3 regions of the Pectobacterium sp. PL64 genome follow, and region 1 is predicted to be linked to each of the others. Evidence: predicted binding sites of a transcription regulator. Region 1 holds the regulator's gene; each other region holds the start of a gene.

What was found. Region 1 encodes sigma-54, which starts transcription at its own class of promoters, with help from an activator protein. Its sites were predicted from a motif close to GTTGGCACANNTTTCGCTNT; they were not measured.
Region 2: a site for sigma-54 is predicted at 8,477-8,496, ahead of norV (anaerobic nitric oxide reductase flavorubredoxin). Genes of this name have one in related genera too.
Region 3: a site for sigma-54 is predicted at 5,990-6,009, ahead of glnA (glutamate--ammonia ligase). Genes of this name have one in related genera too.

What each region holds. Positions count from the first base shown of each region.
Region 1 covers NZ_CP092070.1:4,847,576-4,857,883, reverse strand. Annotated here, with positions in the region: gene mlaE (lipid asymmetry maintenance ABC transporter permease subunit MlaE) at 1-759, opposite strand, end outside; gene mlaF (phospholipid ABC transporter ATP-binding protein MlaF) at 767-1,579, opposite strand; gene HP572_RS21840 (calcium/sodium antiporter) at 1,869-2,834, shown strand; gene kdsD (arabinose-5-phosphate isomerase KdsD) at 2,890-3,963, shown strand; gene kdsC (3-deoxy-manno-octulosonate-8-phosphatase KdsC) at 3,983-4,549, shown strand; gene lptC (LPS export ABC transporter periplasmic protein LptC) at 4,546-5,112, shown strand; gene lptA (lipopolysaccharide ABC transporter substrate-binding protein LptA) at 5,093-5,665, shown strand; gene lptB (LPS export ABC transporter ATP-binding protein) at 5,669-6,394, shown strand; gene rpoN (RNA polymerase factor sigma-54) at 6,444-7,877, shown strand; gene hpf (ribosome hibernation promoting factor) at 7,901-8,188, shown strand; gene ptsN (PTS IIA-like nitrogen regulatory protein PtsN) at 8,284-8,757, shown strand; gene rapZ (RNase adapter RapZ) at 8,918-9,775, shown strand; gene npr (PTS phosphocarrier protein NPr) at 9,807-10,079, shown strand; gene rnk (nucleoside diphosphate kinase regulator) at 10,255-10,308, shown strand, end outside.
Region 2 covers NZ_CP092070.1:372,305-382,612, forward strand. Annotated here, with positions in the region: gene cysZ (sulfate transporter CysZ) at 1-481, opposite strand, end outside; gene zipA (cell division protein ZipA) at 685-1,758, shown strand; gene yjeH (L-methionine/branched-chain amino acid transporter) at 1,869-3,122, shown strand; gene ubiK (ubiquinone biosynthesis accessory factor UbiK) at 3,245-3,538, opposite strand; FMN riboswitch at 3,740-3,917, shown strand; gene ribB (3,4-dihydroxy-2-butanone-4-phosphate synthase) at 4,045-4,698, shown strand; gene tehB (SAM-dependent methyltransferase TehB) at 4,778-5,638, opposite strand; gene norW (NADH:flavorubredoxin reductase NorW) at 5,757-6,893, opposite strand; gene norV (anaerobic nitric oxide reductase flavorubredoxin) at 6,904-8,433, opposite strand; gene norR (nitric oxide reductase transcriptional regulator NorR) at 8,599-10,137, shown strand.
Region 3 covers NZ_CP092070.1:4,423,548-4,433,855, forward strand. Annotated here, with positions in the region: gene HP572_RS19890 (AsmA family protein) at 1-1,237, shown strand, start outside; gene fabY (fatty acid biosynthesis protein FabY) at 1,542-2,483, opposite strand; gene dtd (D-aminoacyl-tRNA deacylase) at 2,619-3,056, opposite strand; gene yihX (glucose-1-phosphatase) at 3,121-3,732, opposite strand; gene typA (ribosome-dependent GTPase TypA) at 3,895-5,718, opposite strand; gene glnA (glutamate--ammonia ligase) at 6,088-7,497, shown strand; gene glnL (nitrogen regulation protein NR(II)) at 7,715-8,764, shown strand; gene glnG (nitrogen regulation protein NR(I)) at 8,773-10,185, shown strand.

The DNA of each region.
Region 1 (10,308 bases):
CAGCACAAAATCCAATCCCAGTACCGCTAACGACGAGTGCACGACGGTTCGGGTCGTTGCACGGCTGATCCCTTCAGACGTCGGGATCGCGTCATAGCCGTTAAACAGTGCAATCCAGGTCACGGTAATCGCAAATACGATACTTTTAATCACGCAGTTCAAGACATCCTGACGCCAGTCAACCGCGCCCTGCATGGCAGACCAGAAGAACCCGCTGTCGATGCCTTTCCAGTCCACACCGACCAGCGCGCCGCCCCAAATGCCCACCGCGACAAAGATCACCGCCAGCAGCGGCATACTGATTAATCCCGCCCAGAAGCGCGGCGCGACAACGCGGCGCAGCGGATCGACCGCCATCATCTCCATGCTGGAGAGCTGTTCTGTCGCCTTCATCAGGCCAATTTCCGCTGTCAGCGCGGAACCCGCACGACCCGCGAACAGCAATGCCGTCACCACCGGACCGAGTTCACGCAGCAGCGACAGCGCCACCATCATGCCCAGGCTGGCCTCGGCGCTGTAAGTCGTCAGGATGATATAGCCCTGTAACCCCAGCACCATGCCGATAAACAGGCCGGAAACCATGATGATAAGCAGCGACTGCACGCCAACGCTGTAAAGCTGTTTCACCAACAGCGGCCACTGTTTTCTGAATTCGGGTTTACCCACCAATGCATTAAACAGCATCAGCCCGGCGCGCCCAAACGCGGCACTGGTGGAGATTCCCTGACGCCCCAACGACGCCAACGTCCGTAATAACATGACTGCGTTAACCCCCTGAACCTAGCAGCGACGTTTTATAGTCGCCCGCCGGAAAACGGAAAGGCACTGGCCCGTCGGCGATACCATCCAGGAACTGACGAACCTGCGGGTCATTGTTTGCCCTCAGTTGATCCGCTGTCCCTTCCCCAATCACCCGCTTATCGGCCACGATATACGCGTAATCGGCAATGCTCATCACCTCCGGCACATCGTGAGAAACCACAATGCAGGTCACGCCCAATGCATGATTCAACTCGTCGATGAGCTTCACCAGTGTCCCGAGCGTAATCGGGTCTTGCCCGACAAAAGGCTCATCAAACATAATCAACTGCGGGTCAAGCGCGATGGCTCTCGCCAACGCCGCGCGCCGCGCCATGCCGCCGGAAAGCTCCGCGGGCATCAGTTTCGCCGCGCCGCGTAGCCCCACCGCTTCCAGCTTCATCATGACGATGCTACGCAACAGTTCTTCCGGCAGTTTAGTGTGTTCACGCAGCGGCCAGGCGACATTATCAAACACGTTCAAATCGGTGAATAACGCACCGGACTGAAACAACATGCTCATTTTCTTGCGCGCGTTGTACAACTCACTGCGCGACAACGTCGGGATATTCTCACCATCAAACCAGATTTCGCCGCTGTCTGGCGGTAGCTGTCCGCCAATCAGGCGCAACAGCGTGGTTTTACCGATACCGGAAGGCCCCATGATCGCGGTGACCTTGCCTTTAGGCACATTCAGCGTGATGTCCGTAAAAATCTCTCGCTCTCCGCGCCGAAAGCTAAGACCACGGATCTCGACCAGATTAGTTGCCTCATGGTTCATTATTTCCATTCCTTACCCATCAGTACGCTCATAAAGAGGTCTTTCACTCCAGCCTAACGGCTGGCTTTCATCAAGGTGCGAGTTTTACAAAAACTTACCGTCAGTTCTTGTCCAAAATGGCGGCACAAACCGTTACTGGGTTTTACTTATCGCGACAGGTTTTACTTTTTCGCCAAGCACCGTCAGAATTAGCACTCATCACAGAAAATGCTTTTTGTGCGAAAATCGTCCAGAAATACTGACTTATTCGACAACAAGCCGGTGATTATATCCTATTAAAGGACGCTGCATGCTTTTTGCAACACTACTCTTGTTCGTTGGTTTGCTACTACTGGTTTACGGTGCCGATCGTCTTGTCTATGGCGCCGCCGTGCTTGCGCGTTCTCTTGGCTTACCTCCTTTCGTCATCGGCATCACCATTGTCGGCTTCGGCACCTCGCTACCCGAGCTGATTGTTTCCGTTACCGCCGCCTTAAACGATCAGAACGATATGGCCGTCGGTAATGTTATCGGCTCTAATATCGCCAATATCTTACTCATTCTCGGCAGCGCAGCGCTTATTCGGCCGCTGACGGTACATTCGGCCATCCTGCGCCGGGAATTGCCGCTCATGTTGTCCGTCACTTTATTGTGTGGCGTTTTACTGCATGATAGCTACCTGAGCCGCACCGACGGCATAATGCTGCTCTTTGCCGCCATTCTGTGCCTGGTGTTGATACTTCGCATGGCGCAACAGGCGCAGCGGGAAGGTGGCGATAGCCTGACACGCGAACAGCTGGCGGAGCTCCCACAGGATGACAGCAGCCAGATGGTCGCCGTGCTGTGGTTGATTCTCGGCATGATTATTTTACCCATGGCCGCCCGTATGGTGGTGGATAACGCCACCGTCATTGCACGCTACTTCGATGTCAGTGAGTTGACTATCGGGCTGACCATATTGGCGATTGGCACCAGCCTGCCTGAGCTTGCTACCGCCATCGTCGGGACGCTGAAGAAAGAAGATGATATTGCGCTGGGCAACCTGATTGGCTCGAACATTTTTAATATTGCGATTGTTCTGGGCGTACCTGCTCTGCTCTCGCCGGGCGCACTGAACCCTCTGGCTTTTCAGCGCGACTATTGGGTCATGCTGGCGGCGAGCGTGTTATTAACCGCACTGTGCCTCAGCAAAAAACGCCGTATAGGACAGGGCGCAGGCGCATTATTATGCTGCGCGTTTATCGCCTATCTGACGGCCCTATTTTGCTTTTCATAAGCAGTTTTGTTTTTCATAAGACGCTCTGTTTTTCATCATAATCAGGACTATTGGTATGTCACAGTTTGAACAAGATGCTCATCTAAAACAGCAGTCTGACCGTGCACTATCCGATCATGCACCACAAGCCGATCACACGCGACAAAAGGCTCATGAACTACCAGCAGATTTCGATTTCCAGCAAGCGGGCAAGCAGGTACTGAGTATCGAGCGCGATGGGCTTGCGCAATTAGACCAGTACATTGATGACAACTTTACCCTCGCCTGCAAAAAGATATTCGATTGCCAGGGCAAAGTGGTGGTGATGGGAATGGGCAAATCCGGCCACATCGGCTGTAAGATTGCCGCGACCTTCGCCAGCACCGGTACGCCTGCTTTTTTTGTTCATCCAGGCGAAGCCAGCCACGGTGACCTCGGCATGGTGACGCCCCACGATATCGTGATCGCCATTTCCAACTCCGGCGAATCCCATGAAATTCTGTCGCTGATTCCGGTGCTGAAACGTCAGAAAGTGTTCCTGATCTGCATGACCAGCGCACCAGAAAGCACGATGGGTAAGGCGGCGGATATTCACCTGTGCGTTCACGTCCCGCAGGAAGCCTGCCCGCTCGGTCTGGCACCCACCACCAGCACTACCGCAACGCTGGTCATGGGCGACGCGCTGGCCGTGGCGTTGTTACAGGCGCGCGGCTTTACTGCCGAAGATTTCGCTCTTTCTCACCCCGGTGGCGCACTCGGCCGCAAACTTTTACTGCGCGTCAGCGATATCATGCATTCGGGCGATGAGATTCCCCATGTCCCACACGATGCCTCGCTGCGTGATGCGCTGGTGGAAATTACGCGCAAAAATCTGGGTATGACGGTAATCTGCGAGGCGGATATGAAAATTCAGGGCATCTTTACCGATGGTGACCTGCGTCGCATCTTCGACATGAATATTGACTTGAACAGCGCGCGCATTGCTGATGTGATGACCGCGGGCGGCATCCGGGTCGCACCGCAAACGCTGGCGGTGGATGCACTTAACCTGATGCAGTCGCGCCACATCACCTCCGTGCTGGTGGCAGAAAACGATCGTCTGGTCGGGATCGTCCATATGCACGATATGCTGCGGGCTGGCGTGGTTTAAAAAGAAAGGATAATAGTGAATGAGTGAAGTCAGGGCGCAAACCGATACCTGCTATGGGCCTGTCGATCAACAGGTACTGGATAAAGCCCGTGAGGTTCGCCTGTTAATTTGCGACGTTGACGGCGTGATGTCAGATGGTCTGATTTATATGGGTAATCACGGCGAAGAACTGAAAGCCTTTAACGTCCGCGACGGCTATGGTATTCGCTGCTTGCTGACGTCCGATATTGAGGTTGCCATCATTACCGGGCGTTCAGCAAAACTGCTGGAAGATCGGTGTAAGACGCTGGGCATTAACCATCTTTATCAGGGGCAATCGGATAAGGTTTTGGCCTTCAACGATCTGTTGGATAAACTGTCAGTAACGGCAAATCAGGTGGCGTATATCGGCGACGATATGATCGACTGGCCAGTGATGGCGCAAGTCGGGCTGAGCGTTGCCGTGGCAGACGCCCACCCGCTGCTGTTACCACGCGCAGATTATGTCACCCGCATTGCAGGAGGCCGTGGCGCAGTACGTGAGCTGTGTGATTTGATTCTGTTCTCTCAGGACAAGCTGGAGCATGCCAAAGGGTTGTCAATATGAGTAAAACCAAGCGTTGGCTCACCGCTTTTCTGGCCCTGTTAGTGCTTATCCTCATCGGCTGGAATATTGCGGATGACGACACGGTAGCGGCACCGGATGCGAACGACCCCGCCGTGCCGGTTTATACCAGCGAAAAGACGAACACGCAGGTATACAGCCCTGCGGGTAAGCTGAGCTACAGACTGATTTCGGAAAAAGCGGAATATTTCAACGACGAGCAGTTGAGCTGGTTTACCAAGCCTGTTGCCACGCTGTTCAATGAACAAGGCACAGCAACCTGGTCAGTACGCGCCGATCGCGCCAAGCTGACAAAAGACAAGATGCTCTATCTGTACGGCAACGTTGAGGTGAATAGCCTGACGAAAGACGCACAGCTTCAGCGCATCACAACGAATAATGCCCAGGTGAATCTGGTAACGCAGGACGTCTCTTCCGATGATGAAGTCACCCTGTACGGCGCCAGCTTCACGTCAAGCGGAATGAAAATGCGCGGGAATCTGCGTAACAAAACGGCCGAGTTGATCGAAAAGGTAAAAACCTCTTATGAAATCCAAAACCAATAATCTGATGCGTAACACCCTGATCGCCAGCTCGCTGTTCGCCGTCAGCGTTTCCGCTTTTGCCGTAACCGGCGATAGCAATCAACCTATTCACATTGATTCAGCACAGCAATCTCTGGACATGCAGGGCAACACGGTGACGTTCACCGGTAATGTTGTCGTGAAGCAAGGCACGATTGAAGTAAAAGCCGACAAGGTCGTCGTGACGCGTCCACAAGGCACGCAAGGCAGTGAAGTGGTGGAAGGTTACGGCAACCCCGTGACGTTCTACCAGATGCAGGACAACGGCAAACCGGTGAAAGGTCACGCGCAGAAAATCCGCTACGAGCTGGCCAAAGACTTTCTGGTGCTAACGGGCAATGCCTATCTGGAACAGCAGGACAGCAATGTCAAAGGCGATCGCATCACCTATCTGGTGAAACAGCAACAGATGGAAGCGACCAGCGACAAAGGAAAACGCGTGACGACGGTGTTGGTCCCTTCTCAGCTTCAGGAGAAAGAGAACAAGAGCCAGCCTTCTCGTTCTCAGCAACCGCAACCACGGGTCACTGAATAAGTTATGGCAACATTAACCGCAGAAAATCTAGCCAAGGCGTACAAAGGCCGTAAGGTCGTGGAAAACGTCAGTCTCACCGTGAATTCCGGTGAAATCGTCGGCCTGCTTGGGCCGAACGGTGCTGGCAAAACAACAACGTTCTACATGGTCGTGGGTATTGTTCCGCGTGATGAAGGACGAATCGTCATTGACGATGACGACATCAGCCTGCTTCCTTTGCACGAACGTGCGCTGCGCGGTATCGGCTATCTGCCGCAGGAAGCCTCTATCTTCCGTCGCTTAAGCGTGTATGACAATCTGATGGCAGTGTTACAGATCCGTAAAGATCTGACGACCGAACAGCAGGAAGATCGTGCCAATGAACTAATGGAAGAATTCCATATTATTCATTTGCGCGATAGTCTGGGACAATCGCTGTCCGGTGGAGAAAGACGCCGCGTAGAGATTGCGCGTGCGTTGGCAGCGAATCCGAAGTTCATCCTGCTGGATGAACCGTTTGCGGGCGTAGACCCGATCTCCGTACTGGATATTAAAAAAATCATTGAGCATCTGCGTGACAGCGGGCTTGGCGTGTTGATTACCGATCATAACGTCCGCGAAACGCTTGATGTCTGTGAACGAGCCTACATCGTGAGTCAGGGCAACCTGATCGCCCACGGTTCACCGACCGACATTCTGGCCGATGAACAGGTGAAACGCGTCTATCTGGGCGAAGGCTTCCGACTCTGATAGGGTAATATTTTATCTTTGCAGTACTTATGGGACGTTAGCGCGATTTATGAAGCAAGGTTTGCAACTCAGGCTTAGCCAGCAACTGGCCATGACTCCACAGCTCCAACAGGCGATCCGCCTGTTGCAACTGTCCACGCTTGAATTGCAACAGGAAATTCAACTGGCGCTGGAAAGCAATCCGTTGCTCGAACAAACGGATCAGCACGACGAAATCGAGTCATTTGAAAAGGCAGACAGCGATTCACTGGATACCGGTGAAGCCCTCGAACAAAGAGACATGCCGGAAGAATTGCCGCTCGATGCGACCTGGGATGAAATCTACTCCGCAGGCACGCCGTCGGGCACTGGCACCGACTATCGCGATGAAGAACTGCCGATTTACCAAGGCGAAACCACGCAAACGCTTCAGGATTACCTGATGTGGCAGGTTGAGCTAACGCCGTTTTCCGATACCGACGCGGCTATCGCGACTTCTATCGTCGATGCGGTGGACAACACCGGCTACCTGACCGTACCGCTGCAGGACATTCTTGACAGCATTGGTGATGACGACGTGACGCTGGAAGAAGTTGAAGCCGTACTCAAACGCGTGCAGCGCTTCGATCCCGTTGGCGTCGCCGCTCGCGATCTGCGTGATTGTCTGCTGGTGCAGCTTTCCCAGTTTGTCGACGACACGCCACGCTTGGCCGAAGCGCGTCTGATCGTCAGCGATCATCTTGATCTGTTAGCCAATCACGATTTCCGCAGCCTGATCCGCATCACGCGCCTGAAAGAAGACGTGCTGAAAGAAGCGCTGGCGCTGATCCAATCGCTCGATCCCCGTCCGGGACAATCGATCAACACCGGTGAATCCGAATACGTGATTCCCGACGTGCTGGTACGTAAAGTTCAAGGGATCTGGGCCGTCGAACTGAACACCGACAGCGTTCCCCGGTTGCAGATTAACCAGCAGTATGCCGCGCTGGGTAACAGCGCGCGCAACGACAGCGACGGGCAGTTTATCCGCAGCAATCTGCAAGAGGCGCGCTGGCTCATCAAAAGCCTGGAAAGTCGCAATGACACGCTGCTGAAGGTCACCCGCTGTATCGTCGAGCAGCAGCAGGATTTCTTCGAGCAGGGCGAAGAATTCATGAAGCCCATGGTACTGGCAGACATCGCTCAAGCGGTGGATATGCATGAATCCACCATCTCACGCGTGACGACACAGAAGTTCCTGCACAGCCCACGCGGCATTTTTGAGCTAAAATATTTCTTCTCCAGCCACGTTAATACCGATAGCGGCGGAGAAGCCTCGTCAACGGCAATCCGCGCGTTGGTGAAGAAGCTTATTGCAGCGGAAAACCCCGTGAAGCCACTGAGCGATAGCAAGCTTACGGCACTGCTCTCCGATCAGGGCATCATCGTGGCGCGTCGAACCGTGGCAAAATACCGAGAGTCTTTATCTATCCCACCATCGAATCAGCGTAAACAACTGGTTTGATCTCAACAGAGAAGGAAGACACTATGCAGCTCAACATTACCGGACACCACATCGATATCACCGAACCACTGCGTGATTTTGTGAATGGCAAGTTTGCCAAATTAGAGCAGTATTTTGACCGGATTAATCAGGTCAATGTGGTATTGAGAGTGGAAAAAGTTCAGCAAATTGCCGAGGCCACGCTCCACGTTAATGGCGGCGAGCTGCATGCAACCTCAGAGGCGGCAGATATGTACGCCGCGATAGATTTATTGATTGATAAGCTGGCGAGACAGCTCAATAAGCATAAAGATAAACTCAAGCAGCACTAATTTTCTCCTTTGCCGCTTGGCAAAGGACAAACTCGGCCCATCCATCGGGTGGGTCGGGATCACCAGAAGTGAAAGCGTCGTTAAGTGAAAATAAAATGAACCACGATCCCGTATTGCAGCTCAGCACCGTATTACGTCCTGAGTGCACCCGAAGCACCGTCCACTGCCAGAGTAAGAAACGGGCATTGGAAATTATCAGTGAGCTGGCCGCCAGGCAGCTTAACATTCCTTCGCAGATTATCTTTGATGCCATCCTGACCCGGGAGCGGATGGGCAGCACGGGAATCGGCGGCGGCATTGCCATTCCTCACGGTAAGCTGGAAGACGATAATGCGCTGGGTGCCATCGGTGTTTTCATCCAGTTAGAGCAACCGATCGCTTTCAATGCCATTGATAATCAGGCCGTTGATCTGCTTTTTGCCTTGCTGGTTCCAGCGGAACAATGTAAAACCCATTTGCATACCCTGTCGCTTGTTGCCAAGCGGCTGGCAGATAAAACGGTTTGCCGACGCCTGCGTGCGGCGCAAAGCGATGAAGAGCTGTACCAGATTATGACGGAAGCCGGTTAAGCCGGATGGTTGTTATGTTCACGATGACGGGCGATTCGCCGTGGATTCAGAGAATGCTTGCAATCCATGCGCTAAGCCGTCATTTTTTTAGCTATACATCACTTTATAAAAACAGTGGCAATGAAAATTCGCCATCACATTGCCAGAGGGGAGTCGTCAGATGGTGCTGATGATTGTCAGTGGTCGCTCAGGTTCAGGAAAATCTGTCGCCCTGCGCGCACTGGAAGATATGGGGTTCTACTGCGTAGATAACCTGCCAGTGGTTCTACTGCCAGAACTGGCTAATACGCTTGCGGCACGTAACATTTCCGCAGCAGTCAGCATTGACGTGCGCAATATGCCGGAATCACCAGAGATCTTCGAGCATGCCATGGAGCAACTGCCGCCCAGCTTCTCGCCTCAACTGCTGTTTCTGGATGCCGATCGCAATACGCTGATTCGTCGCTACAGCGACACCCGTCGCCTTCACCCGCTCTCCAGCAAGAATTTGTCACTGGAAAGCGCCATTGATGAAGAAAGCGACCTGCTGGAGCCGCTGCGTTCACGCGCCGACCTGATTATCGACACCTCAGAGATGTCGGTACATGAACTGGCCGAAATGCTGCGTACCCGACTGCTCGGCAAGCGAGAACGCGAGCTCACGATGGTGTTCGAATCGTTCGGCTTCAAACACGGTATCCCTATCGATGCGGATTACGTCTTTGACGTGCGCTTCCTACCGAACCCGCATTGGGATCCGAAACTGCGCCCGATGACCGGTCTGGATAAGCCCGTTGCATCCTTCCTCGACCGGCACACCGAAGTTCACAACTTCATCTACCAGACCCGCAGCTATCTGGAACTGTGGCTGCCGATGCTGGAAACCAATAACCGCAGCTACCTGACTGTCGCCATTGGCTGTACCGGCGGTAAACACCGTTCCGTCTACGTCGCCGAACAGCTGGCAGACTACTTCCGCTCACGCGGTAAGAACGTGCAGTCGCGCCACCGTACGCTGGAAAAACGTAAACCCTCGTAATCGTCGGCAAACCAGTACAATCAGGTAACCTATGACAGTCCGGCAAACGGTTGAAATCAAAAACAAGCTGGGCATGCACGCTCGCCCAGCCATGAAGCTGTTCGAGCTGGTGCAGAGCTTTGATGCAGAAGTGATTCTGCGTAATGACAGCGGCACCGAAGCCGAAGCCAGCAGCGTGATTGCTATGCTAATGCTGGACTCGGCGAAAGGGCGGCTCATCGAGGTAGAAGCGACGGGCCCAGATGAAGAACAGGCGCTTGCCGCCGTCATCGGGCTATTCGAAGCCGGGTTCGACGAAGACTAGCGATTTCCTTGTATGACGGGTATCTGCCAGCCTTCGTGACAAGGATCGCTTCACTTTCCTCCCCGAACCTCCTACTATCTACCTCTATAAATCATAATATTTTCTTATACCCCCTGCTCCTTTGGGTGCGGGGGGTTATTTTTATATCATCTGAAAATACCAACTGGAGAGGAGTATGACGAAACCTAACCTGACAATCAGTGAATTGGATGCAGAACGTCTGGATATG
Region 2 (10,308 bases), 590 kb from region 1:
TTTGGACTTCACGCTTCATGATGCGTGGGACGTCTTTGGCGATGCCGAGTATGCCGCTGTCCGGCAGCGTTTGGCCGGTGAGTTTTGCTTCCAACTGCTCTGCCAACAAGCCGTTAAATGGTGCGGCGATAAAATTGGCGATCGTGCTAAATAGGTAGCTGAATACCAGCAAAATGGAGAGCACAGCAAGTGGCCAAATGAGGTAGCTGAGCCATTGCAGCCAGCTCGGAATATGGCTCATGATCTGCGGAATCCAGTCATTCAACTGGGTGAAAAGCCACCAGAAAGCCCCGCCCATCAGTACGATGTTCATCAGCAAGGGCAGAATAACGAAACGTCGGATGCCCGGCAGTGAGATCAGACGCCATCCGGCAAGAAAATAGTGTATGCCGCTGCGAACCTGGCCAGTGGTGTTGCCGTAAGGCGATTTTTCGGAAGATGATGGTTTTTCTGAAGACATAGTGCCGATAGACTCAGTCATTTGTTTGTTGAGGCATCATATCGGGATGGTCTTATGCTGACTAGCCCGCATTTGGATGAAAAAACAGCAAAAAAGTGCGTTGTATCTATCTTTATTGTCATAAAGTACCGTGCAGGCTTGCACTTGTGTACTCAGGCAAATAGAGTTAGTAGTATAGGTATTTGCCGTGGTGGCAATGTTTTGTTGGAACAATTGGGATAGCAATGATGCAGGACTTGCGTCTGATATTAATCGTTGTTGGCGCGATCGCTATAATAGCGCTTTTACTGCACGGCTTGTGGACTAGCCGTAAAGAGCGCTCGTCCCTTTTTCGTGACCGCCCAGCTAAACGTGTAAAGAAAGCGCGTGATGAAACGCCGCTTGACGATCTGGATGAAGGCGTGGGCGAAGTCCGCGTGAAGGGTGCCCGCCCGCAGCAGAGCGAGCCTTCATTTGGCAGCGCTTCACTTGATAACTCATCATTTGATAACGCGTCATTTGATAACGCGTCATTTGATAATCCTCCATTTAATAATCCTTCACTTAATAACAACAGTGCACGCGAAGATGTTCGTTCAGAGGCGAAATCGCCGTTTGAGCATCTGTCTCCCGTGTCTTCTTACGATCCTCTGCTGGATGAAGCTACGCCGGTAGATTCTCCGCGTGCGCAGGTACGTGGCGAGACTAACCCGCAGGTTGTCGTCCCTAGAGAAATCCCGACTTCTGAACCGAGCATTAACGCTCCGCGTGAGTCGTTTGCGTATGATGCACCAGCATCGGCTCCACAGCAGCCTGTTGCACATTCGCTGCATGAAAAAGTTCAGCCCGCGCCTGCACAGCCTCAGCAACCGGTTGAGCCAGTTGAACCCGCTGCGGCAAAAGAAGCGGTTCTGGTGTTACACGTTGTGGCGCATCAGGGCGGTGTCATTGGCGGTGAACTGCTGCTGCAAAGCCTGCTTCAGGCCGGCTTCCAGTTTGGTGAAATGAACATTTTCCATCGCCATGTGAACCCCGCTGGCGCAGGCCCGGTGTTGTTCAGTCTGGCCAATATGGTTAAACCCGGTTCGTTTAATGTCGATGCCATGTCCGAGTTCTCGACGCCCGGCGTGTCCATTTTCATGATGGTGCCGTCTTATGGCGATGCCAGCCAAAACTTTAAACTGATGTTACAGTCTGCACAGCGCATTGCTGACGATGTTGGCGGTGTGGTGCAGGATGACGAACGTCGTATGATGACGCCGCAGAAAGTTGAATCCTACAAAGCCCGCATTCGCGATGTGCTGAAAGCCAACGCCTGATATAACGTTTGCGAATGCAGTGGGTGAGAGAAGCCTCCGTTAGTGGAGGCTTTTTTTATGCTTCGATCCGACAGCGGCGTGGTGTAAAAAGTAACAAAAGGTGAAACGTAGTGAGTGAAGCAAAAGGATTAAAACAAGAGCTTGGGCTGATTCAGGGCGTAGGGCTGCTTTCTACTTCTCTGCTGGGGACTGGGGTGTTTGCGGTTCCCGCGCTGGTCGCACAGCTGGCACAGCAAGACAGCCTATGGGCGTGGCCGATCTTGATTCTGCTTGTTTTTCCTATCGCCATTGGTTTTGCCGCGCTGGGGCAACATTTTCCTAATGCGGGCGGGGCCGCGCACTTTGTTAACCTTGCTTTTGGGCCGCGTATGGCTCGGGTGACCGGCTGGCTATTCCTGTCCGTTATTCCGCTAGGTCTGCCTGCTGCCTTGCAGATTGCCGCCGGATTCTGGCAGGCGGCGTTTGGCTGGAGCGATCTGGGGCTGCTCTGCGTACAGTTGCTGACGCTGGGCGGTATCTGGCTGCTTGGCCTGCGCAGTGCAGGATCCAGCGCCAACATTCAGATCGTCATTGCAATGCTGGTGGTGGGGTTGGTTGCTGCAATCTGGTGGCAGGGCGATATCACGCCTGCGCATATTCCCTGGCCGTCGGTGAGTGAACTGTCATGGCCTAACACCTTCGGCGCGCTGGCTGTGATGTTCTGGTGCTTTGTGGGTCTTGAGGCTTTTGCCCATATGGCGACAGAATTTCGGGCACCGGAGCGCGATTTCCCACGCGCTTTACTGATCGGCATGTTGGTCGCTGGTGCGGTGTATTGGGGATGTACGGTGGCCGTGCTGCATTTTAAGGCCTACGGTGAAGGGATTGCCGCAACCGCCTCACTACCGGGTATCGTCGTGCAGCTGTTTGGCGAACACGCGCTGTGGATTGCCTGCTTTGTCGGGTATCTGGCCTGCTTTGCCAGCGTGAATATCTACACGCAGGGCTTCGCCCGTTTAGTCTGGTCGCAGGCATCGAAAGGAAGCGCATTAGCGAAGCTGTCTGCAGGGCAGGCACCGGTGAATGCGCTGTCGGTTGTGGTGGCCTGCTGTCTGGTGTGTTGCCTGTTGATTTACTGGCTCAGGCTGCCGCTGGATATGCTGATTGTGTACGCGAACGGCATCTTTGTGCTGATTTATCTGCTGTGTATGCTGGCAGGGTGGCGTCTGCTAAAAGGGCGCGCGCGCGTGATGGCGGCAATCGGTGGCCTGCTCTGCTGTGCGCTGTTGCTGATGATCGGCTGGAAATCGCTGTATGCGTTAATCATGCTGGCCGTGCTGTGGCTGTTCCTGCCGCGTAAGCAGGTTGAACTGATTTCCCACTGAGTCGTTGATTCTGAATTCAGTGGTGTAAAATCTGCACTTCGGATAGGCGGGGTAGGGAATTGAGCAACGCCCTGATTAGGGCGCTGCATCGCGATGATGACGCGTTGTTGTGATGAGACGAGTTATTGTGATGACTGGTCGTTTTCCGGCGCTGCGGCAGGCTTTTCTTCCGTAGACAGTTTCGCTTCCAGCTCGGTCATACGCTGTTCCAGACGGGCAATCTTCTCGCGCGTGCGGAGCAGAACCTGCGTCTGAATATCGAACTCTTCACGGTTCACCAAATCCAATCGGGTCAGCTGTGCCTGCAAGACCTGACGAATCTTTTTCTCCACATCATCACCCAATTCCCGGATACCTTTTGGCATAGATTCATGCACTTGACGGGCGATTTGCTCAATCTTCTTTGGGTCAATCATGTCGCTTTCCTGATTAGGTTATGTAAGTTGTTACTATAGCAAGTGTAATGGGTATAAATAAAATCTGACATCGGCTTTGCACATATTCAGCATGGTTTTACTGTAATTCAGAATAATTTTACTGTAATCCAGCATACGTTTTGCCCTATTTCCTGTGGCGGATCAATTGCCCTATCGAGGTATTAGCGTTATAGTAAACCTGCTTATTCTCAGGGCGGGGTGTAATTCCCCACCGGCGGTAAACCAGTACACATACTGGAAGCCCGCGAGCGCTCTCGCTGTTTTCTTCGATATTAATTATCGGTTTCGCAGCGTGGGGTCAGCAGATCCGGTGTAATTCCGGGGCCGACGGTTAAAGTCCGGATGGGAGAGAGTAACGGTATCTGTCGGGCTATATGCCCGCTCGCGTTATTTTTGTTAACTATTACTATGCAACCAGTAGTAGTGGTTACTCCTCAAGCTCGCCCTGATTCTGGTAATCCATAATAACATTGAGGTTTTTTACCATGAATCAGACATTACTTTCTGAATTTGGCAATCCTACCGAACGCGTAGAACGCGCACTTGATGCATTGCGTCATGGCCGCGGCGTGCTGGTGTTGGATGATGAAGATCGTGAAAACGAAGGTGACATGATCTTTTCCGCTGAAAATATGACCGTTGAACAAATGGCGCTGACGATTCGTCACGGCAGTGGCATCGTGTGCCTGTGCCTGACGGAAGAGCGTCGCCAGCAGCTGGAATTGCCGATGATGGTGGAGAAGAACTCCAGCCATTACCAAACGGCATTCACGGTGACGATCGAAGCCGCCGAGGGTGTGACGACGGGCGTTTCTGCTGCTGACCGCCTGACCACTATTCGTGCCGCGATTGCGGATAACGCCAAGCCGAGCGATCTGAATCGCCCTGGTCACGTATTCCCGCTGCGCGCCCAACCGGGTGGCGTGTTAACGCGCGGTGGTCACACTGAAGCGACGGTTGACCTGATGACGCTGGCGGGTCTGAAGCCGTCTGGTGTTCTGTGTGAACTGACGAACGATGATGGTTCAATGGCGCACGCGCCGGAAGTGATCACGTTTGCCAAACAGCACGATATGCCGGTACTGACGATTGAAGATCTGGTGGCTTATCGCATCACGGCAGCGCGCAAAGCCAGCTGATTCACGCAGCGTATAGAGAAGTAAAAAGGGCCGAGTAATCGGCCCTTTTGTATTTTATGGGGTTACGGCTAATCGGTGCTTACGGCTTTCTTGCCAGCAGCGTGGCGAAGCGCAGCTTGATGCGGTTACCCTGCGCATCGGTTTTGTGTAGCTCACCCATATCCTCGTTGTATTTGAGGATCTCCCAATCGGCGTAATAGTCCTTTAGCTCGTTTTCTTTAAAGGTGAACGAGAAAGGCATTGGGCACGGGCAATCTTCCGTCGACATCGCGGCGATAATCAGGTTATAGCCGCCGTTAACGGTGCTGTCCTGCATATTGCTGATGATGTGCGGAATGCGATCGCGTTCGAGGAACATCAGCACGACGGTCGACAGGATAAAGTCGTACTGCTCTTTGATTTCCGCCAGATTGATGTTGTAAACGCCCGCCCGGATGTTGTCCAGCGCTTCGCTCTTGATGATGTTATTCAGCGAATCAATACTTTGCTCATGCTTATCACATGCCGTGACATCAAACCCGCGCAGGTTCAGATACAGCGAGTTGCGCCCGCCGCCGCAGCCTAAGTCCAGCGTTTTGCCCGGCTTGATGTGCTGCACCGCGTTGATCACTTCGGAATGGGTACGCGTCAGACCGTATTTTTTATGGTAGAAATCTTCTGCCGAGCAGAAAAAGCTGAGCTGACATTCGAGATTGTCAGAAAACGAGACGATGCGGTGCCACGCCTGTGGCTCAACAAACGGCGGCTGGTTCTGTTCGGAGAACTGGAATGTCTCCAGCGTATCGCCGTCTTCGGTCAGCATGGAGAAGGTCATTTCCCCTTTCAACACGGTCAATTTTGCCCAGGTGCCTTCCTGCGTGTTGTGCTTTTCCTGAAATGCGGCAGGCAGCGTCTGGCTGTTCCACTGTGGCATCTTCTTATAACAAATGAGATCTTGCATCTTTACCTCGGTCTGTAAATTCTAAAAGCGATAGCCGTATTCTATTAATCCGCATGCAGGCTGACCAGAAAATATGTATTTTAAATACATTATTTATTTTGCTGTCTCAGGCCATGGTTTAACTCACCGTGGAAAGCTGTCGCAGCAGCGGAAATGCCTCTTTCATCCGCTCCCCGCCGACCACAAAGGCGCGTAGCACCTGTTGACTATCCAGCGCTTTTGCTACCATCCCCTGTTCGTTCCATTCCTGCTGCCAGTGTAAATCACCGCCGGTGGTATCGCCTGCCATCTGTAAGGGAAACAGCGGCGTCTTGATTTTTACCAGCATCGGCGGCAGCGTTAGCATCTCGTTGGTGCCCAGCAGGTTTTTCGCCAGTGTAATCGCGCTGAGCTGAATCGGCTGCAGGAAGGGCAGGAGCTTACCGCCAATCTCCGCGCAGTCGCCCAACGCATAAATCAGTGGATCCGTGGTCTGCAACTGCGCATTGGTCTGAATACCTTTCTGCACCGTTAACCCCGCTGTTTTCGCCAACTGCGTGTTGGCCTGCAAACCGATAGCGGAGAGGACTTCGTCCACCTCGACAGAACGACCATCGGTAAATGTGGCCTGTATGCCGGTTTCGGTTTTCTCCAGCTGTTGCAGGGTCGTGTTCAACAGCAGTGAAACACCCTGCTGCGTCAGCGTAAATTGTAGGCGCGCGCTGACTTCGGGCGGCATCAGCGCGGGCAGAATGCTGCTGGCGCAGTCAACCAGCGTGACCCGTTTTCCGGCGCGACCCAAATCCATCGCCAGCTCAGTACCAATGAGTCCAGCACCGAGCACCAGTACGCGTTCAGCCTGCCAGAGCCGATTTTCGTGGGTGCGATATTCCTGCTGACTATTGAGCGTCAGCATATGTTCGCGTCCCGGAAGCGGCGGCACCATTGCGCTGGCACCCGTTGCGAACACCAGCTTATGGTAATCATAACGATCCGTGCCGCAGATGACCTGTTGCGCCTGGCGGTCAATGGCGGTGACGCGCGTATTGGCCAGCAGCGCAATGCGGTTCTCTTCAGCAAACGCGGTTGCCGACATCTTGGTCAGATCGTCGGCGTGCTGTTGCAGGCTCATCACATGGCTTAGATCCGGCTTGTTGTACTCATCGCCGCTGTCGGCAGTAATCAGGCGGATAGGGCAGTGCGCATCCAGCTTGCGCAGCTGTCGGATGAGCTGGCGGGCGGCAAAGCCCGCGCCAATAATCACGATGTCTTTCATCATCCTCTCCTTAGCGAATCGGATTGAAAACGTCTTTGCCCAGCCCACATTCCGGGCAGAGGAAGCTGTCTGGTACGTCCGACCACATGGTGCCAGGGGTGACATCCTGCATCGGTTCGCCGAGTGCAGGATCGTAGATCCACTGGCAGACGCTGCACACCATACAACCGTTTTCTGACTGTACCGCTGGCTGTGCGGTTGACTGTGGTGCTGCGACTTCATTGCATCCGCAGGCGCTCTCGGCTGGGGCGCTCACATTCTGCGGGGCGGTGGTGGCTTGCGGTGCCGCGGCGGTCTGTTTTACGGGCGAGATGACGCGACGGGCTGGCGTGTCATCCAGCGGATGTAATGCCCACTGACGGGCGATTTCACGACCGTGTTCACGACAAATTTCCAGCGCGGAACCATCGGGACGCCATTTGGTTTTCAGCGCTAGCGTGGTTTCAAAACCGGCATCCATCAGGCGGGTTTGAACGCGGTCTACCGCACCGCCGTTCCAGCCGTAGCTGCCGAACGCCGAGGCTTTCTTGTTTTGGAAACGCAGGCCGGTGATCTCTTCCAGCATGGCGGCGACCTTCGGCATCATCACGTTATTCATGGTGGATGAACCGACTAGCACGCCTTTCGAGCGGAACACCTGCGTCAGGATTTCGTTCTTGTCGTGACGGGCGACGTTATAAATTTTTACCGCTACGCCGGGATCGACATCGTTGATGCCTTGCGCAATGGCGTCGGCCATCATGCGAGTGTTATTGGACATGGTGTCGTAAAACAGCGTGATGCGATCTTCCTGATAGCTGTCCGCCCACTTCAGATACAGGTGGATGATCTGGGCAGGATCGTCACGCCATACCACGCCATGTGAGGTCGCAACCATCGACAGCGGCAGGTTGAAGCCCAGCACTTCGTGGATCTTTGCGGTGACTAAGCGGCTGAACGGCGTCAGAATATTGGCGAAATAGCGTTGGCACTGCTCGAACAGTTCGGTCTGATCGACTTCGTCATTAAACAGGTGCTCATCGCAATAGTGCTGGCCGAACGCATCGTTACTAAACAGCACGGCATCTTCGGTCATGTAGGTCATCATACTGTCCGGCCAGTGCAGCATTGGCGTTTCGATAAAGATCAGCTGTTTGCCGTTGCCGATATCCAGCGTGTCGCCAGTTTTGACTGTGTGGAAATTCCACTCTGGGTGATGGTGGTGTCCGGTAATGGAATCGATCGCGTTGTGGGTACAGTAAATCGGCGTGTTGGGAATACGCGCCATCAGTTCTGTCAGCGCCCCGGCGTGATCCTCTTCGGCGTGGTTGATCACTATGTAGTCAATCGTGTTCAGATCCACTTCCGCCATCAGATTCTGCACAAACTCACGACTGAATTTGTGATCGACGGTATCGATCAGCACGGTTTTCTCTTCGCGGATCAGGTAGCTGTTGTAGCTACTGCCTTGCAGCGTTTTGTATTCGGTGCCGTGAAAATCACGGACTTCCCAGTCGCGTTGTCCAACCCAGTGGATATTGTTCTTAACGTGAATTGTCATGTTCTGAAACCTCAGTAGTCATAGTCGGGAATATGCTGTAGAGATTGCAGGAAGCGTGCCAATTTTTAATTAATTGATTTATAACGTTTTAATAAATAGTGGTTGTCAAAATGACATGCTTTATCTATTGTCTTAATGACACAGGTTCTGTCATTAGGACACACTATGACGCTCTCTATTAACGCCCTTGCCCGCATTGCTATCGAGCTGCAAATGGGGCTATCGAATCAGGATCGCTTCCAGCGCTTAATCAACAGCCTGCGCCAACTGCTGCGCTGTGATGCCTCGGCGCTGCTGCGTTACGAGAATCAGCTGTTCCGTCCGTTGGCGATCGACGGTCTGGCGCCGGACGTGCTGGGGAGACGTTTTCGTCTGTCCGATCATCCGCGTCTGGAGGCGATTGCCCGCGCGGGTGACGTGGTGCGCTTTCCGGCGGACAGTCAGCTTCCCGATCCCTATGACGGTCTGATTCCCAGTCAGGAGGATCTTAAGGTGCATGCCTGCGTCGGCTTACCGCTGTTTGCCAATCAGAACCTGATCGGGGCGCTGACCGTGGACGGCATGGATCCCTGTCAGTTCGACCATTTCAGCGATGAAGAACTGCGGCTGGTGGGGGCAATGGCGGCGGCGGCACTGAGTAACGCGCTGCTGATGGAGCGTCTTGAGCGGCAGTTACCCGCACCAGTGCGGGCTGAAAGTCCGGCGGCGGAAAGTGTCGAGGAAATGGTCGGACTGTCAGAACCGATGCAGCGGCTGAAGAAAGAGGTCGATATCGTCGCAGGTTCCGACCTGAACGTGCTGATTATGGGGGAAACCGGCGTCGGTAAAGAGCTGGTGGCGCGGGCGATTCATCGCGGTTCCAGCCGGGCAAGTCATCCTCTGGTGTACCTGAACTGTGCCGCGCTGCCGGAGTCGGTCGCGGAGAGCGAGCTGTTTGGTCATGTGAAGGGCGCGTTTACCGGAGCAATCCACCATCGAACCGGCAAGTTTGAAATGGCGGATAACGGCACGCTGTTTCTGGATGAGATTGGCGAACTGTCGCTGACGCTACAGGCGAAGCTGCTGCGCGTATTGCAGTATGGCGATCTCCAGCGCGTGGGTGATGACAGCAGCCTGAAAGTGAACGTGCGCGTGCTGGCGGCCACCAACCGCGATCTGCGGCAGGCGGTGCTGGATGGCGCTTTCCGTGCTGACTTGTTCCACCGTCTGAGCGTGTTCCCTCTGTCTGTACCACCGCTGCGTGAGCGCAGTCAGGATGTGGCGCTGCTGGCGGGATTCTTCTGCGAGCGCAGCCGCGTACAATTGGGGCTGGCGCGTCTGGCGTTAACGGCCGACGCGGGCGCACTACTGGAACAGTACGACTGGCCGGGGAATGTGCGCGAGCTGGAACACGCTATTTATCGCGCGACCGTGCTGGCGAGAGCAGGGCAGGAATCAGGCGAGGTGCTGTTAGGCCCTGAACATTTCAATCTCGAACTTCCCTCTCAGTCCGTTCATGCTGCCGCAGGGGCGTCGAGCGCTATCGACACTGCACCCGCGTATTTCATCAGCGGCGGCCTGCGGGAGGCAACGGACGACTATCAGCGGCGGATCATCCAACAAACGCTGGCGCGCCATGAGGGCAACTGGTCATCCTGCGCAAGAGAACTGGAAATGGACAGCGGCAACCTGCACCGTCTGGCAAAGCGGTTAGGCATCAAATAAAAAACGCCCCGAAAATCGGGGCGTTGAGGTTGCTGACAAAGTCCGTAGAGCGGGAGTAACGGATAGATCGTAAAGACGCTGCAAGTACGTCCATGTAAGCTCGGCTTGCGCAGATATGAATCTCATCCCTGAGATTCACCCTTTCAGGGCCGTCGCTAGCGACGTTCAAAA
Region 3 (10,308 bases), 420 kb from region 1:
GCAGCCCGAGGCTGGCTATCTGCTGGGTAAACAGGGACAGTTCCAACTCAGCGCCCGCTCACTCGAACTCAACGATATTCCCGCCAGTCAGGTATTGGTTCAGGGCGAAATCAACCACAACCAGCTGATTCTGAGCAATTTCGGCGCAGATGTCGCTCAGGGGCAGCTAACGGGAAATGCCAGCCGCGCAGAAGACGGCAGTTGGCAGATCGGTAGCCTGCGACTCAGCAATGTCCGTTTGCAAACGCAGAGGACGCCGGAGGCCTTCTGGCAGCCCGTTACCGAACTGCCTTCTGTTACGGTTGACCGCTTTGATTTGATTGATGCCCGCATTGAAGGGCCGGGATGGGCGTTTATCGACCTTGATGTTGCCCTGCAAAATGTCACGTTTAAGCAGAATGACTGGCAGAGCGAAGGCGGAACGCTGTCATTCAATGCGACCGACATTGTGAACGGCAACATGCATCTTATCGACCCTATCGTGAATCTGGATTTGTCACCGGCGGGCGTTAACATCAAACAGTTTTCTACACGTTGGGAAGGCGGTTTACTGCGAACCAACGGCAGTTGGCAGCGTAGTAACCACCGTTTACAGCTGAATGAGTTTGTTGTCGCAGGGATGGAGTACACGCTCCCTGGCGACTGGCGTCAGCGGTGGCAAGCGACATTGCCATCATGGCTGGCAGAAGTGAATGTGCGAAAATTCACGGCGAACCGCAACCTGATAATCGATATCAACCCAGACTTCCCCTTCCAGCTAACCGCATTGGATGGCTACGGCAGCAATTTGCTACTAGCTCGCAACCATCAGTGGGGAATGTGGACAGGATCGTTGAATCTTAATGCCAGCGACGCGACGTTTAATAAAGTCGATGTCCGCCGTCCTTCGATGGCACTGGTAGCCGACGATAATCAGATTGCCATTAACGAACTCAGCGCGTTTACGCAAAATGGCATGCTGGATGCCAAGGCAACGATCAATCAGCAACCGGCACGCAATTTCTCCCTGTCACTGACAGGACGCGCCGTACCGCTGGATGTTCTGACACGCTGGGGGTGGCCAGAGCCCGCAACCGCACCGACGGGCAATACGAATCTGCAATTGCAACTGAATGGACGGCTTGCCGCTGATACGCCGCTGAAGCCGACGCTAACTGGCACTCTGCAAGGTGTAGATAGCAACGACCACCCGATAAGGCAGCAGATGCATCAGGGTACTGTGACAGAAACGCCGTAATTATTACGTTTTCAAAACACCGGGCCAGACCGTTGGCAAATCTATTTACCAAATGGAAACGGGAGTAACGGAATAGAAGAGTAAAGCGTTTGCGCCAGGGATGGCGCAATCCGAGCTTACATGGACGTACTTGCAGCGTCTTTACGATCTATCCGTTACTCCCGCTCTACAGACTTTGTCAGCAACATCACCCAGTGAGAATCACGGGTATTATTATGGCGAAATGCTGCTGGCTAACATGCAGCGTGATGTACCGATGGGAATAGCGTCATAATATTTGGCTCTCATAATGCTTAGCCGTGAGTTAATCTACCTCTGATCCACCCTCTTCTAGCGGTGCATCCGGTTGGGCAGGCAGCACGATATAAACCCCTTCGAACAACGCCCCTTTATTGTCATCACCAAAGAGCTCAACATTGAGCTGCACGCGCGCCTTACGCCCACGCGCGAGACGATCCAGATCGCCACTCAGCGACCCTAAATCAGCGATAGCGTTTGGTCGGCCACTCACCGGCGTACTGTAACGAATGTGCGCATCCGCCAGAATTATCGTGCCACCGAGGTGCCGTTCACGCAGCAACAGCCAGATTAATCCCCACCCGGTGAGCGTAGCGAGAGAAAACATGCTGCCGGCAAAAAGCGTGTGATGGGGATTCTGGTTGCCCGTTTCGGGCATGGTGGTAATAAATTGCTTTCCGGTGTACTGGCTTATCCGCACCCCCATTTTTTCACTCAGTGGAATGTGCTCGTACCACGCCTGCTGCAGCTGTCCGCACCAGTCAGGACGATGCAAAATATCATCCAGCGTCGCCACTGGTTTAATCATCAGGAAGTGCCGCACGGGTGTGGTTTGTGGCGCGGTGATCTCCCCCTGATTAACAAAGCCCAGCTTGGAGAAGAAATCCATTGCGTCTTCACGGGCGCTACAGACCACGCGCTTGACGCCTTCCTGACGCGCAACAGACTCCAGGGTAATCGCAAGCAGCGTGCCTAGCCCTTTCCCTCGGACGTCAGGATGAACGGCTAAAAAGCGGATTGCCGCTTCATTATCTGCATTGATAGAAAGACGCCCAATCGCGACCAGCCTTCCCTGCTCATCCACCACCGTTTGGTGATGTGCCAGAGCATCGTAAGCATCACGCTCAGAACCCAGCGGCTGGCGTAGAGGTTTACGCAGCATTTCCCAGCGAAATTGATAGTACGCATCCAGTTCTTCCGCGCTTTCAGGTACTCTCAAATGATACATAACCCTTCCTCTATACCGAGATGCCTCATTGCATCGGGGTTCATAAGATCGGACCACTGACAAATTTATGTCACGAAACGACAGTGGTAATAGCACTTCACAACGATAGCGTTACAACACCATGACGTTACAACCCTATGTCTGTAGCCAGAACGTCACCGGGCCGTCATTCACTAATGCCACTTTCATATCCGCAGCAAACTGCCCTGTTTCCGTGTGAACGCCTTGCTCACGACACTGTCCGACAAAATACTGGTAGAGGCGATCGGCCTCTGAAGGATGCGCACCGCGAGAAAACCCAGGCCGCATGCCACGCTGCGTATCAGCCACCAGCGTAAACTGCGAAACCACCAGCACATTGCCACCAGCCTGACGAACATTGAGATTCATTTTCCCGTCATCGTCACCGAATATGCGGTAACCCAACACGCGCTCGCAGAGTCGCGTGGCTTTTTGTTCGTCATCGCCCTGCTCAACGCCCAGCAGGATCAGTAAACCTTTATCGATTTCCCCAACCACACTGCCTTCTACCGTAACACTGGCGCTGGATACTCGCTGAATTAGCGCAATCATAAAACCCGACTACTCCTGATGTCATCATTCCCAATAGAGGCGATGTCCGCCCCTGCGATATAAATCATGCTTTAGCCGTCGTCGCCTGCATGGCGAAAAAATCCGGTACTACCTGACGATCGGTCACCAGAATGCTGTGAATACCCAGGCTTTGGGCCGCATCGACGTTCGCGGCATTATCGTCAAAAAAGACGGCTTGCGCAGGCGAAACACCTTCCTCTGTCAGAACGTATTGGTAAATCGCCAGCTCCGGCTTACGTAATCCAATATCTTGTGACAGGTAGAGTCTGTCAGCCGCCGTTGCCACTTCTGGGAATAGCGCAGGCCAGTGTGAACAGTGGAGACGATTGGTATTCGACAGAATCACCACGCGGTGCCCTTCCTGACGCAGGCGCTGCATGATGTCGATAACCTCAGGACGCAACGCGACAAAAATAGCCTGCCAGCCAGCGGTGAATTGTTCGAAGCTCAGGGCGATGCCCATTTCCTGACACAGTCTGGCAGCAAATTCCTCGTCGCTGATCTCACCCCGCTCATGCTGTTCAAACGCTTCGCCCATGACAAAACGCTCTTGCAACGTCGCGAGCGGCGCGCTGCTCAGATTACTCCAGACACCCAATACTCTATTGAAATCAATATCTATGACGACATTGCCTAAATCAAAGATATACAGCATGGCAGTGACCTCCTGACGTAATCGTAGGATTTTCACTGTAGCGGGAAATGAAGAAACTGAACAGGGAGGAAATCTAAAGGAAAGGTTAAAGTGGAAGAAAGCGCATAAAATTCAGGGCACCCGAAGGTGCCCTGTTGCGTAACAAGACAAATCCGTCTGAAATTAGACGTCTTTGCTGCCGCGGCTAGCGCGTTTACGATCGTTTTCGGTCAGGTGACGCTTACGAATACGGATCGACTGCGGTGTAACTTCAACCAGTTCGTCGTCATCGATGAACTCCAGCGCTTGTTCCAGAGACATTTTGATCGCCGGAACCAGTGTGGTTGCTTCATCGGTACCCGATGCACGCATGTTGGTCAGTTTCTTACCGGTCAGACAGTTTACTGTCAGATCGTTAGAGCGTGAGTGAATACCGATGATCTGGCCTTCATACACTTCTGCACCGTGTCCGAGGAACAGCTTACCGCGATCCTGCAGGCTGAACAGCGCAAACGCGACAGCTTTACCCTGACCGTTAGAGATCAGTACGCCGTTCTGACGCTGGCCGATTTCACCTGGACGCACGTCATCGTAGTGGCTGAACGTGGAGTACAGCAGACCGGTACCAGACGTCATGGTCATGAATTCGGTACGGAAACCGATCAGACCACGAGCAGGGATCAGGTAATCCAGACGGATACGACCCTTGCCATCTGGAATCATGTCTTTCACATCACCTTTACGCTCACCCATGGCTTGCATGACTGAACCCTGGTGCTGTTCTTCGATGTCCAGCGTTACGTTTTCAAACGGCTCTTGGTTACGACCGTCGATAACGCGGTTGATAACTTTCGGACGTGATACGGCCAGTTCAAAGCCTTCACGACGCATGTTTTCAATCAGAACTGACAGGTGCAATTCACCACGGCCAGAAACGCGGAACGCATCAGCGTCTTCGGTTTCGTCAACGCGCAGGGCAACGTTGTGTACCAGCTCTTTGTTCAGACGCTCCAGAATCTGGCGCGACGTAACATACTTACCTTCTTTACCGCAGAATGGTGAAGTATTGACGTTGAAGAACATGGTAACGGTAGGTTCATCGACGCTCAGTGCTGGCAGCGCTTCGACATTCTGCGGATCGCAGATGGTGTCGGAAATGTTCAGCTCGCCCAGACCGGTGATCGCGATGATATCGCCCGCTTCCGCTTCAGTCGCGTCGATACGCTCCAGACCCAGGTGAGTCAGAACTTTACCGACTTTACCGTTACGGGTTTTGCCTTCGCTATCAACAATAGTGACTTGCTGGTTAGGCTTAACTTTACCGCGCTTGATACGGCCGATACCGATAACGCCAACATAGTTGTTGTAGTCCAGCTGAGAGATCTGCATCTGGAACGGCGCATCCATCTCAACCTGAGGCGGAGAAACGTGATCGACAATCGCCTGATACAGCGGAGTCATATCTTCCGCCATGTCGGTATGGTCGAGACCCGCGATACCATTCAGCGCAGAAGCATAAATGATCGGGAAATCCAGCTGCTCGTCAGTCGCATCCAGGTTCACGAACAGGTCGAATACCTGATCGACAACCCAGTCAGGACGCGCACCAGGACGGTCAACTTTGTTGATAACAACAATTGGTTTCAGACCGTTGGCAAATGCTTTTTTGGTCACGAAACGCGTTTGCGGCATCGGGCCATCCATCGCATCAACAACCAGCAGTACCGAGTCAACCATCGACATTACACGCTCAACCTCGCCGCCGAAGTCGGCGTGTCCCGGGGTATCTACGATGTTAATACGGTAGTCTTTCCAATTAATGGCGGTATTTTTTGCGAGGATGGTAATTCCACGCTCTTTCTCCAAATCGTTGGAGTCCATTACACGCTCGGTTGCTTCGACACGTTCACCGAACGTTCCGGATTGTTGCAACAGCTTGTCAACCAGGGTGGTTTTCCCATGGTCAACGTGCGCAATAATGGCGATGTTACGCAAATTTTCGATCACAGCTTTGCCTCAGGCATTTAGAAATAGCGCGCTATTGTACACGTATTAATCGAGGGACTAAACAAGATCACAAGCATCTATGATAAACAACCTAGAGCTGCCTGCTTTGTGATCCCTTTCACGGTGCAAAAGCGCTACAAGCGAACATGAATGCACCAAATAAGTGCAATAATTCACATATGAAGCACCATTTTGGTGCTTTAGACTATAATGGTGCAGTGGGTTTACGTGAGAAAGCCCCAAGGGGCAACACATTGCACACATTTAAAAAGTTGGCACACTTTTAGCTTTAGTCTACTCACGGCAACAACATCAATCCACAACGATATTCGTTCCACGACGATAAATGACCAATCGGGAGAACCAAGTATGTCCGCAGAACATGTTTTGACGATGCTGAATGAGCACGAAGTGAAGTTTGTTGATTTACGCTTCACTGATACTAAAGGTAAAGAGCAGCACGTCACCATTCCGGCTCATCAAGTCAATGCCGACTTCTTCGAAGAAGGTAAAATGTTTGATGGTTCCTCGATTGGCGGCTGGAAAGGTATTAACGAGTCAGACATGGTTCTGATGCCCGATGCCAGCACCGCAATGATCGATCCGTTCTTCGAAGATTCTACACTGATCATTCGTTGTGACATCCTCGAACCAGGCACGATGCAAGGCTATGACCGCGACCCGCGTTCTATCGCGAAACGTGCGGAAGATTTCCTGCGTTCTTCCGGCATTGCCGATACCGTCCTGTTCGGGCCTGAGCCAGAATTCTTCCTGTTCGATGACATCCGTTTCGGCAGCAGCACTTCCGGTTCCCACGTTGCTATCGACGATGTCGAAGCGTACTGGAACTCCGGTAAAGCATACGAAGGCGGTAACAAAGGTCACCGTCCAGGTCTGAAAGGCGGCTACTTCCCAGTTCCACCAGTCGATTCATCACAGGACATCCGTTCTGCTATGTGTCTGACCATGGAGCAAATGGGTCTGGTTGTTGAAGCTCACCACCACGAAGTGGCTACCGCTGGTCAGAACGAAGTGGCTACCCGCTTCAACACCATGACCAAAAAAGCTGACGAAATTCAGATCTACAAATATGTCGTGCACAACGTGGCTCACGCCTACGGTAAAACCGCGACCTTCATGCCAAAACCAATGTTTGGTGATAACGGTTCTGGTATGCACTGCCACATGTCTCTGTCTAAAGACGGCACTAACCTGTTCGCTGGCGACAAATACGGCGGCCTGTCTGAAATGGCGCTGTTCTACATCGGCGGTGTTATCAAGCACGCTAAAGCTATCAACGCCCTGGCGAACCCGACTACCAACTCCTACAAGCGTCTGGTCCCAGGCTACGAAGCCCCAGTTATGCTGGCTTACTCTGCCCGTAACCGTTCTGCTTCAATCCGTATCCCAGTGGTTGCTAGCCCGAAAGCACGTCGTATCGAAGCGCGCTTCCCGGATCCAGCTGCTAACCCGTACCTGTGCTTCGCTGCACTGCTGATGGCTGGCCTCGACGGCATCATCAACAAAATCCACCCTGGCGATGCAATGGACAAAAACCTGTACGACCTGCCGCCGGAAGAAGAAGCAGAGATTCCAAAAGTTGCAGGTTCTCTGGACGAGGCCCTGGCTGCACTGAACGAAGACCGCGAGTTCCTGACCCGTGGTGGCGTGTTCACCGACGACGCTATCGAAGCGTATATCGAACTGCGTAAATCTGAGATTGACCGCGTTCGCATGACGCCGCACCCAGTTGAGTTCGAACTGTACTACAGCGTCTAATAACGACAGCGTCTAATCTCTACCTCGGCGTGGTTGGGTGTGCTGATACCCGACCATGACCGATAAACAACAGAATACTAAGAAGTTTGTTTTTGTTGCCGTGGAAACGCTTCAGCCCATCTTCGGATGGGCTTTTTTCACCACCGGCATTGGCCGTTGCGACGTAACATCCATCATTCACACTACAATGCACCACGACGGTGCGGGAGTCTGCGTTATGGCAACAGGCACGCTGCCCGATGCTGGGCAGATCCTAAATTCCCTGATAAACAGCATCTTATTGCTGGATAACGATCTGGCGATTCACTATTCAAACCCGGCAGCACAGCAATTACTGGCACAAAGTTCGCGTAAATTATCCGGCACGCCGCTGCCCGATTTGCTGGGATATTTTTCTCTGAATATCGATTTACTGCGTGAAAGTCTGGATTCAGGACAAGGTTTTACGGATAACGAAGTCACCATCGTCGTAGATGGCAAAGCGCACATCATGTCGCTCACCGCTCAGCGGGTACAAAACGATTTTATCCTACTGGAAATGGCGCCGATGGATAACCAGCGCCGCCTCAGTCAGGAACAGCTTCAACATGCACAACAGCAGGCCGCCCGTGATTTGGTCCGGGGTCTGGCGCATGAGATAAAAAATCCGCTTGGCGGATTGCGTGGTGCCGCACAGCTGCTTGCTAAAGCACTGCCCGACCCGGCATTGACGGAATATACCAAAGTCATCATTGAACAGGCGGATCGCCTGCGTAATCTGGTTGATCGCCTGCTGGGGCCACAGCAGCCTGGCCTGCACGTCACCCAAAGCATTCATCAGGTCGCCGAACGCGTTTGCCAGCTTGTCTCACTGGAAAAGCCAGATAACGTGACGCTGGTGAAAGACTATGACCCCAGCCTGCCAGAGCTGACGCACGACCCCGATCAAATTGAACAGGTACTGCTGAATATTACCCGCAACGCGCTACAGGCGCTGGGCGAGGAAGGCGGGACGATTACGATACGTACCCGCACGGCTTTTCAGCTCACACTACACGGTGTGCGTTATCGTCTTGCCGCTCGTATTGATGTGGAAGATGACGGCCCCGGCGTACCTGCTCAACTACAGGACACCCTGTTTTACCCGATGGTGAGCGGACGCGAAGGGGGCACGGGTTTGGGGCTTTCCATCGCCCGCAGTCTTATCGATCAACACTCCGGTAAAATTGAATTTAACAGTTGGCCAGGACACACCGAATTCTCGGTTTACCTGCCCATTCGCCAGTGAGGTTCACAATGCAACGAGGGATAGTCTGGATTGTCGATGACGATAGCTCCATCCGTTGGGTGCTTGAGCGCGCGCTTGCTGGTGCGGGTCTAACCTGCGCAACGTTTGAGAACGGAAATCAGGTACTGCATGCGCTGGCGACACAAACGCCTGACGTTCTGCTGTCCGACATCCGTATGCCAGGGATGGATGGATTAGCGCTTTTACAGCAAATCAAACAGCGCCACCCGATGCTCCCGGTCATCATTATGACGGCACATTCCGATCTGGATGCCGCCGTCAGCGCTTATCAGCAGGGTGCGTTCGACTATTTGCCGAAGCCATTCGATATTGATGAAGCCGTTGCGCTGGTTGAGCGCGCGATCAGCCATTATCTGGAACAGCAGCAGCCAGTACGCAACCAGCCGATCAACGGCCCGACAACGGACATTATCGGCGAAGCCCCCGCGATGCAGGATGTCTTTCGCATCATCGGTCGCCTGTCTCGCTCGTCGATCAGCGTACTGATTAACGGCGAATCGGGAACCGGTAAAGAGCTGGTGGCACATGCCCTGCATCGCCACAGCCCGCGTACCAAAGCCCCTTTTATCGCGCTGAATATGGCGGCCATTCCTAAGGATCTGATCGAATCAGAACTGTTCGGCCATGAAAAAGGCGCGTTTACGGGCGCAAACCAGATTCGTCAGGGCCGCTTTGAGCAAGCCGATGGCGGTACGCTATTTCTGGATGAAATCGGCGATATGCCGCTAGACGTACAAACACGTCTGTTGCGCGTATTGGCAGACGGACAGTTTTATCGCGTCGGTGGCTATGCCGCGGTAAAAGTGGATGTTCGTATTATCGCGGCAACGCACCAAAATCTTGAACAGCGCGTGCAAGAAGGCAAGTTCCGTGAGGATCTGTTCCACCGCCTGAATGTGATCCGCGTCCATCTGCCGCCGCTGCGCGAACGCCGAGAAGATATCCCCCGTCTGGCGCGTTATTTCTTGCAGGCCACCGCCAAAGAACTGGGCGTCGAGCCGAAGAATCTGCATCCAGAAGCGGAAACGGCGCTAACCCGTTTACCGTGGCCCGGCAACGTGCGCCAATTGGAAAATACCTGCCGCTGGTTGACAGTCATGGCCGCCGGTCAGGAAGTGCTTATTCAGGACCTGCCGCCTGAACTGTTCGAGACCACTGCACCGGATTCAACCGTGCATATTCTGCCGGACAGCTGGGCCACGCTGTTAGCACAATGGGCCGACCGCGCGCTGCGTTCCGGTCATCAAAATCTGTTGGCAGAAGCACAGCCGGAAATGGAAAGGACGTTGCTGACAACGGCACTGCGACATACGCAGGGGCATAAACAGGAAGCGGCAAGATTGCTGGGATGGGGCAGAAATACCCTGACGCGTAAATTAAAAGAGCTGGGAATGGAGTAGCAAGATTGCTTTTTTATTGCTCAATTGTTAACAAACAAACGGGTGATAAAAAATACAATCTGGCGCACGAAATTGTCATTAATTTGTACTTTACTTGCCTCGAGTCAGCAGTATGATCGTGTC